2 linked regions of the Thermosynechococcus vestitus BP-1 genome follow. Each later gene encodes a partner of the first gene's protein in a complex. Links are inferred from orthologs where the notes say so. Each region holds a gene or a part of one and is shown on either strand. Other genes may lie near its edges.

Region 1 (4,055 bases):
TATTGGCCCGCCAAAACCGCTGAAGCCCCCCCGCCGCCGGTGACACCGGCACCAACTCCTGTGGCAACGCCGACCCCAACGCCACAACCGACGACCTTAGCCATCACTTTAACACCAGAGATGGCGCGCGATCGCCTCCACACTTGGCAGCAAATTAAAGCCCAAGCCCTTGGGCGACCATTTGAGGTGGACAAACTAACAACGATTTTGGCGGAGCCAGAACTCAGCCGCTGGCGATCGCGGGCACAGGGCTTAAAGTCCGAGGGCAGCTATTGGGTTTATACCCTAAAGAACTTAGAAGTGAAGGAAGTCCGCCTCCAAAGGAGCGATCGTGTGGAGGTGTTGGCAGAAGTCAACGAGGATGCCCGTTTCTATGAACAGGGAACCCTGCGCACTGATATTTCCTATAGCGATCCCTACCGGGTCATTTATACCTTTATCCGTCGCGGCAATCAATGGTTGATTCAAGGCATGCAGGTGGTTAGTTAAGGGGCATTTCCACCTGGCGACCAAGCTTGAGATTTAAGAGGGACAAAGACAGGATAAACAGGAATAAAATCAGCCCCATCGTACAGGCGTAGTTCACCTCTAAGCGCTGAAAGGCATTCTCGTAGATGTAATAAACAATGGTTTTGGAGCTATTGAGGGGACCCCCCTGGGTCATGACATAGACTTCTTCAAAGACCTTGGTGGCAGAAATTGCTGAGATAATACTCACCAACAGAATATAGGGGCGCATCAGTGGCAGCGTAATATCCCAATGCTGTTGCCAGCCGTCACTGCCATCGATCGCCGCCGCTTCGTACAGTTCACCGCTAATCCCCTGAAGTCCCGCTAGATAGATCACCATGTAGTAGCCCAAGCCTTTCCAGACGGTAACAGCCATGACACTAAAGAGAGCGAGGCGCGGACTCGTCAGCCAAGGAATGGGGGTATCCCGCAGATGCAGACCCTGTACCAGTTGATTTAAGAGGCCATTGGGGGCATAGAGCCAGCGCCAGGCAATCCCCGCCACCACCATTGAGATAATTACGGGGCTGTAGTAGGCCGCACGAAACCAGTGGATGCCCCGCAGGGGTTGATTGACGAGAATTGCCAGCAGTAGGGGAGCGATCGCCAGAATTGGCACCACCACCACTAGATAGAGAAAAGTATTGCCCAAGGTTTTCCAGAAGACGCCATCGCGCCACAACTGCGCAAAATTGGCCCCTCCTACCCACACGGGGGGGCTCAGGAGATCGGTTTCATAGCGGGTGAAACTGAGGAAAAAAGCCTGTAGGGCTGGCCAAAAGACCGTCAGTGTGAGCAACCCCAAGGCAGGGGCAAGAAAGAGATAGGGGGTGAGCGATCGCCCTTTCATTGGCGGCGGGGATGTTGTTGACGATAGGCACGCATTTGCGCTACAAACTCGCCAAAGAGATAATCGGCATCATGGGGGCCAGGGCTGGCCTCCGGGTGGTACTGCACCGAGAAAATTGGCAATGTTTGGTGCTTCAAACCCGCAACGGTTTTGTCATTGAGGTTAAAGTGAGTAATCTCTACGGGAGTTTGGGCAAGGGATTCTGCGGTGATAGCAAAGCCGTGGTTTTGGCTGGTAATTTCCACTTCCTGTGTCAGGCCAGCGGGCTGGTTCAACCCCCGGTGACCAAACTTCAGCTTGAAGGTTTCTGCTCCCAAGGAGAGTCCCAACAACTGATGCCCTAAACAAATGCCAAACATGGGCCGCTGCGCCCCTAGTAATTTGCGCGTGGTTTCAATGCCTTCCTGAACTGCCGCCGGGTCGCCCGGGCCATTGGAAAGGAAAATGCCATCGGGGTCATAGCTGAGAATCGTTTCCGCTGGCGTATCCGCCGGCACAACAATCACACGGCAGCCATAGCTGGCCAAGCGACGGAGAATGTTGCGCTTCACGCCAAAATCAATGGCCACAACCGTCAAGGGTGGCTCTTCGGTAGCGGTTTGCGGACGAAATTCCCAGGCGGCGGGCGTTGGCTCTGTCCATTCATAGGGGGTGCGGGTGGTCACCACTTTCGCTAGGTTTTGTCCCTGCATACTGGGGGCGGCAAGGACTTTTTGCAGCAGTTCAACGGGGTCAAGGATTTCTGTGGAAATGCCGCCATTCATGGCACCGACGGTGCGAATTTTGCGGGTGAGGGCGCGGGTGTCAATCCCATAAATCGCAGGAATTCGATGGGCTTTGAGGTAATCAGGTAACGATTGTTGCGATCGCCAGTTACTGGGAATATCACAGATATTGCGAGCAACAGCACCGCGCACTTGGGGGCGATCGGATTCATCGTCTTCGGGGGTGGTTCCCGTATTGCCCAACTCAGGGTAGGTGAATGTCACAATTTGACCATAATAACTAGGGTCGGTAAGCACCTCTTGATAACCCGTCATGCCGGTATTAAAGACCACCTCCCCAATGGCTGTCCCCGGTGCCCCAAAGGAAAAACCGCGAAAGACTGAACCATCGGCGAGAACCAGCAAGGCGGGTGTCGGCATTTCAATCGCTCCAAGTGTTTTGGCAATACTCCCACTAGTCTATTGTGTATGATAGAGCCACAAGTAGATTGCGTTGGTTACGTGGCAATCACTTCACAGTTTTAGTAGCATGCTCTCTCTCCTCACTCTAGGGAGTAGGGACCTCTGGTGCCTAGAGATTAAGCTTTGGAGCTTCCCCAATAGATAGCTATAGGGCAGTAAAAATTACAAGCAATGGACCTAAGGCCCTAAGGACCCGAAGCAAGGAGCCGATGAACGCACAACGAGAGACCCGGCAAAAAGTGGTAACTCTGAAAAATCTCCTTGTCATCAGATGCCGTTGGCACAAATTCCAGTGCTCATACCCCAAGCTTGCATCCACTGGTATTTTCAGGCAGACTGGCCCTCACTGAAGGCATCCTCTGCCCTGATATCGTGTGGACTTTGTTGCTTTTTGGCACAATAAGCGATTGACGATTCTAGGGGGCGACATGGGCCACTACGCCGCAAAGATTGATCAGCGGTAGCATGCACAGAAGCCAACTACATCCAAGCGACTTAAGGAGGATAGAAAGCTGCGAGGGCTGGGAAGTATTGCGAGTCAGTACCTGGAAATGGCGTACGACAACCCGGACAGCTCTGCCATACTATCAAACTTGCCAAAATATTTTCTTCTTGAAAAAGAAAAGCTTATTGTGACCGCAGCCGTAGGTTTTGTTACCTGCGGCAACTCACCTGCTCTGTCAAATAGTCTGCCGCTGTGGCCACTAGGGGAATAATCCGTGCATAGGGCATCCGCGTCGGCCCTAGAATGCCAATACTGCCTACGGGAGAGTCCCCATAGCAGTAGCAGGAATAGACCAAGGTACAGCATTGCATCGGTGCTAGGGTATTTTCACTGCCAATGCGGATTTGCACTTGGGAGGGGGCTTGGCTATCGGTAGTGATCAAGGGAGCTAGTTGATCCTGTTGGTCTTCGAGAAGATGCAGCAGCATTTGTACCTGCTCCACTTGGGAAAATTCTGGCTGCTGGAGGAGATCCGCAAGGCCACTGATGACAAAGGCGGTGCCCTGGTGGCTGTAGCGATCCCTCAACTGCCGCAGTAGGGCCTGAAGCTGCTGGCTGTAGGTTTGAAACTCCAAATCCAGTTTTTGCCAGTCAATGGCACTGAGTTCCACCAGCGATCGCCCCTGCAACTGATGATTGAGAAAGTTGGTCAGTACCTGTAGGGTACGCTCCCGTAGCTCAGGGTCTTCTTCCCCCTGCTCCAATTGAATGAGCGCTGATTGGGTTTCGTAGGTATCGAGAACCAGAATGACCATCACCTGCTGCGAATCCAAAGCGACCAGTTGAATCACCCGAATTTGTCGCTCCAAAGCATTAGGCAGCGTAATGAGCGTAATGTAGCCACTGAGATCCGAAAGTAACTGCGCTGCTTGCCGCAAGATCACCTCAAGACGTTGTTGTCTCCAAATAAATCGCTCACTCAAGAGACTCTCAGCTTTGCGAGCTATATCGGGAATAGGCTGGATCAGTTCATCCACATAAACGCGATAGCCAGAATCGGAGG
Region 2 (4,945 bases), 1.6 Mb from region 1 along the record:
ATCGCTACTGAACTGACCCATTCGCTCCTTTGCCGCAGATTGACAACGCCACTACTGATCTAAAATTACTGCTAGTTATTTGCAATGATCCCTATGGTGGAATCAACAACCCTTGGGAGGGAATCTTTCCCATGGAAGTGCTGATGGGCTTGCTGAGGGTAACCATCAGCTCGATGAAAGTCGGAGTCGCATTTTAGCGTTGTTGGAATAGCTTGAGATTGGCAATTCTTTTATCCTGTTCAACAGGCGGAGTTTTCATTCTTTGACACGGCGGTTAGGGGGGTGGACTGAGGCGGGCCACTAATGTTTCAGGGTGTAAGGCTGAAAGGACGATTATCTCACCATCCAACACCAGTACGGCACGAGTGCGTCGTCCGTGGGTGGCATCAATGAGATGATGGTGCTCCCGGGCTTCAAGAATCAGGCGTTTGATCGGGGCAGAGTCGGGGCTCACGATCGCCAGCAGGCGCTGCGGTGAGATGTAATTGCCAAAACCAATGTTTAGCATTCTACCCGATGGTAGTCTTGAAGTGCCCGTACCCCTAGAGTGGAGGTTTGCAGGGTTTTAATGGCGGCAGCGGTCGCCTTCGCACCGGCGATCGTTGTCACAATTGGAATTTTGTAGGCAAGGGCAGTGCGACGAATCAATTGGGCATCGGTACGGGCTTCCTGACCGGAGGGTGTATTCAGAATTAAGTGAATTTGCCCATTTTTAATGGCATCAAGAACATGGGGACGCCCTTCATGGAGCTTGAGGATGAGTTCTATATTGCTCAGCCCTGCCTCAAGCAAGGCATTGCGGGTTCCTTCGGTGGCAATCATCCGAAAGCCAAGAGACTGCAACTCCTGCACCACGGGCACAATCGCCGCCTTGTCGCGATCGCTCATCGACACAAAAACGGTTCCCTTCAAAGGTAACCTTTGATTGGCCGCCAGTTGGGACTTGGCATAGGCAGCCCCAAAGGTCATATCAATCCCCATTGCCTCACCTGTGGAACGCATCTCTGGCCCAAGCACCGTATCGGTACCGGCAAATTTTTCGAAGGGGAGGACAGCTTCCTTGACGGCGACATGGTTGGGAATCTTCTCATTGAGGAAATTGAGTTCCGCGAGGGTTTTCCCTGACATCAGCCGAGCAGCAACTTTAGCAAGGGGAATGCCGATCGCCTTCGAGACAAAGGGCACCGTACGGGATGCACGCGGGTTGGCCTCCAAAATATAGACCTGATCTCCTTGTACTGCCAGTTGTAGGTTCATCAGCCCCACCACTTTGAGGGCCTGAGCAAGGGCAATACTCCAGGTGCGAATGGTCTGCAAAACGGCGGGAGACAGAGATTGGGTGGGCAAGCTACAGGCAGAATCCCCGGAGTGAATCCCGGCTTGCTCGATGTGTTCCATGATCCCACCAATCACAACGGTGCCCGTGGCATCAGCAATGGCATCCACATCCACTTCAATTGCGTTTTCCAGATACTTATCAATGAGGATGGGTCGCCCTGGCTCCACCTGCACGGCTGCATTCATATAGCGTTCCAGTTCCCCATTGGAATAGACAATTTCCATTGCCCGACCACCGAGCACATAACTGGGGCGCACCACCACTGGATAGCCAATCCGCTCGGCAATGCTCAGGGCTTCAGCATAACTGCGAGCAGTGCCGTTGGGGGGTTGGGGGATGTTGAGCTCCCGCAAAATTTTCTCGAAACGTTCGCGGTCTTCAGCAATATCAATGGAGTCAGGTGAGGTGCCCCAGATTTGGGTTCCGAGGCGATCGCCCTGCTGTTGAAGGTACCGTTGCAAGGGTAACGCCAGTTTGAGGGGGGTTTGACCACCAAACTGAATAATGATGCCGACGGGGCGCTCCACTTCAATAATGTTGAGGACATCTTCCTTGGTCAGGGGTTCAAAGTAGAGGCGATCGCTGGTGTCGTAGTCAGTAGAAACCGTTTCAGGGTTGGAGTTGACCATGATGGTTTCATAGTCATCGGCCCGCAGCGCGTAGGCAGCATGGCAGCAGCAGTAATCAAATTCAATCCCTTGGCCAATGCGGTTCGGCCCTGAGCCAAGAATCATCACCCGAGGCTTGCGGGGGGGCAGCACTTCCGATTCGGGAGGCAGCAATTCAACATCGCCGCTATCGGGGTTAATTTGCTCCAGGGGTCGCTCGTAGGTGGAGTAGTAGTAGGGGGTATATGCCTCAAACTCGGCAGCACAGGTATCCACGGTTTTATAGACGGGAACCACACCAAGGGATTGGCGATAGGCTCGCACCTGATCGTCGGTGGTTTTGGTGGCGTAGGCAATTTGGGCATCACTAAAGCCCTGTTGCTTGATCCGCCAGAGATCATCGGCAGTGAGTTGTTCCAGTTTGCTGCGCTTAAGAAATTTCTCTGTTTCTAGGAGTCCCTGCATCTGCCGCAAAAACCAGGGATCAATGGCTGTTAGTTCGTAGATCTCCTCAACGGTCATCCCCAAGAGGAAGGCGTGGCGAATGGCAAAGATACGCTCTGGATTTGGCGTGCGCAGTTTCCCCCGCAGTTGCTCAAGGCTAGGGAGTTTTTCGGGGCGATCGCACCCCCAGCCGGCTCGCCCAGTTTCCAGCGATCGCAGGGCTTTTTGCAGGGACTCTTGGAAGGTGCGGCCAATGGCCATGGCTTCACCCACAGACTTCATTTGGGTAGTGAGGACGGGCGGGGAGCCGGGAAACTTTTCAAAGGCAAAGCGGGGAATTTTGGTAACCACATAGTCAATCGTGGGTTCAAAGCTGGCGGGGGTTTTTTGGGTAATGTCATTGGGGATTTCCGGCAGCGTATAGCCCACAGCCAATTTAGCTGCGATTTTGGCAATGGGAAAGCCCGTCGCCTTTGAGGCCAGTGCCGAAGACCGGGAGACGCGGGGATTCATTTCAATGACGATCACTTCGCCGGTTTCCGGATTCACAGCAAACTGGATGTTTGATCCACCGGTTTCAACGCCAATTTCACGAATAATCTTAATGGCAGCATCCCGCAGCCGCTGGTATTCTTTATCCGTCAGGGTTTGCGCCGGAGCAACGGTGATGGAGTCACCGGTATGGATGCCCATGGGGTCAATGTTTTCAATGGAGCAGATAATGACCACGTTATCGGCCATGTCCCGCATGACTTCTAGCTCGTATTCTTTCCAGCCAATGAGGGACTGCTCAATGAGAATTTGGGAGACGGGGCTTGCCTCAAGACCGGCAGTCGCGATCGCCTCAAATTCCTCTTGGTTGTAGGCAATGCCGCCACCGGTGCCCCCTAGGGTAAAGGCCGGTCGAATAATCAGGGGATAAACCCCAATCTCTTGGGCGATCGCCCGCGCCTCTTCCAGGGTATTCGCCAAGCCCGACGGACACACCGCCACACCAATGCGCTGCATGGCTTCCTTAAAGAGCTTGCGATCCTCAGCCATCTCAATAGCGGGCAATTTGGCACCAATCAACTCCACCCCATAGCGATCAAGGACACCGGATTTGGCCAGGGCGACCGCTAAGTTCAGCGCCGTTTGTCCGCCCATTGTCGGCAGTAGGGCATCGGGGCGTTCGGCGGCAATGACCTTTTCCACCATCTCCGGAGTGAGGGGCTCAATGTAGGTGCGATCGGCGATCTCAGGATCCGTCATGATGGTGGCGGGATTCGAGTTAATGAGGATCACCTCGTACCCTTCCTCGCGCAATGCCTTACAGGCCTGGGTACCCGAATAGTCAAATTCACAGGCTTGACCAATGACAATGGGACCCGAACCGATAATCAAAATTCTCGAAATATCAGTACGACGCGGCATAGGAACAATGCAGCCAACGGCTTTGAATGACGCTTTCCCTATCCTACACTCCCGCTTGCGATCGCGCCTGTTTTATACCTCGCCTCAAGCCCCAAGGATTCCTCCTAGGGGATGGGGGTAGCGGATCCGGATCGCACCGCTGCAACGGTTTCCGCTTGGTAAACCACACCCGTTGACTCCACCAAAGCCGCAATGCACAGCTTCACGTTGCGGTTATGCTGCACAAAAACGCGAAATCCACCCTTTTCGGTGCCACTATCAATTGCACCCGGCAAGTTATTGGTGCAGGTGGGGCTGCTGTTGGCAATGCCATCAATCAGCGCATTGGGGGTAGAGTCACCTACTTTTTGGCGATAGAGAATCCTTGGGCCTCGCCACACCACACTACTCGTTTTGGGACGGGTGTAATAGGCAACACGGGTTGTCGTGGCCAACTGGCCGTTTTCCTGCTCCTCGAGGTTATCCGCTGGTTTCTCGACAAACATCACCAACTGGTAGCCACCACTGGGAATCTTCCAATCTGGGGGAGCGGTTGTTGAAATGCGAATGGCGGAGCGGATGTCATCGGAGATAAAGTCGAGGGCGCGGCTCAGGTTCATGCGGGTAATTGCCTGCTGTTCAACACGGCGATTGTTTTGCAAAATGGCCACCATTGCCCAACCACTCATGGCCACCACAATACCGCCAACGGCAGCCGCCACCAGTAACTCCGTCAGTGTAAAGCCGCGATCGCCGCTGCGCCAACCTTGCATCTTTCTGCTCCTTAATTGCGGGCTTGACAGTTATCGGCAGTTGCGCCTGTGGTATCCGTCTCCAGGTAGTTGCCCGTGCGCAGGAGGCCTAGTCCTAGGGAAACCACCAAACAGCGTTGCAGCGTCGGATAATTGGTGGAAGCAATCACAATGGTACCGGTACTACTGGTGCGCCCCTGAAAGCCAAACCGCACTGAGGCAGTTCCCGCATTGCGACGCAGGGTCACCTGTTGCAGTTGGCGGGGACCATTGGGCAGGCATTGGGGCGGATCGCCGACGATGGTGGGGTTGGTGCCTGTGTTAATGGTTACGCGGCAGGTCTGGTTGCGCCGCATCGCTTCCCGCTGCGCTTCCCGCAGTGCCCCCTCCAAGCTTTCAAGGGCTTGATT

The links.
Region 2: the proteins of carA (region 1) and carB are in contact, whole or in part, in a solved structure (PDB 1KEE), measured with the Escherichia coli proteins. The link is inferred for Thermosynechococcus vestitus BP-1 from one-to-one orthologs.

The regions. Positions count from the first base shown.
Region 1 is NC_004113.1:783,943-787,997, forward strand. Bases 432-3,376 are described here. They hold carA (glutamine-hydrolyzing carbamoyl-phosphate synthase small subunit), read right to left. Parts: upstream 2,506-3,376; coding sequence 1,357-2,505; downstream 432-1,356. Other genes in these bases: TLL_RS03850 (IMS domain-containing protein), read left to right, coding at 432-489; TLL_RS03855 (carbohydrate ABC transporter permease), read right to left, coding at 482-1,360; hrcA (heat-inducible transcriptional repressor HrcA), read right to left, coding at 3,202-3,376. Outside these bases: more of TLL_RS03850, read left to right, coding at 1-431; more of hrcA, read right to left, coding at 3,377-4,055. UniProt on the Escherichia coli protein: Small subunit of the glutamine-dependent carbamoyl phosphate synthetase (CPSase).
Region 2 is NC_004113.1:2,424,854-2,429,798, forward strand. The notes cover bases 302-4,136. They hold carB (carbamoyl-phosphate synthase large subunit), read right to left. Parts: upstream 3,805-4,136; coding sequence 502-3,804; downstream 302-501. Other genes in these bases: TLL_RS11845 (DUF370 domain-containing protein), read right to left, coding at 302-508; TLL_RS11855 (PulJ/GspJ family protein), read right to left, coding at 3,909-4,136. Outside these bases: more of TLL_RS11845, read right to left, coding at 275-301; more of TLL_RS11855, read right to left, coding at 4,137-4,556; TLL_RS11860 (GspH/FimT family pseudopilin), read right to left, coding at 4,568-4,945. UniProt on the Escherichia coli protein: Large subunit of the glutamine-dependent carbamoyl phosphate synthetase (CPSase).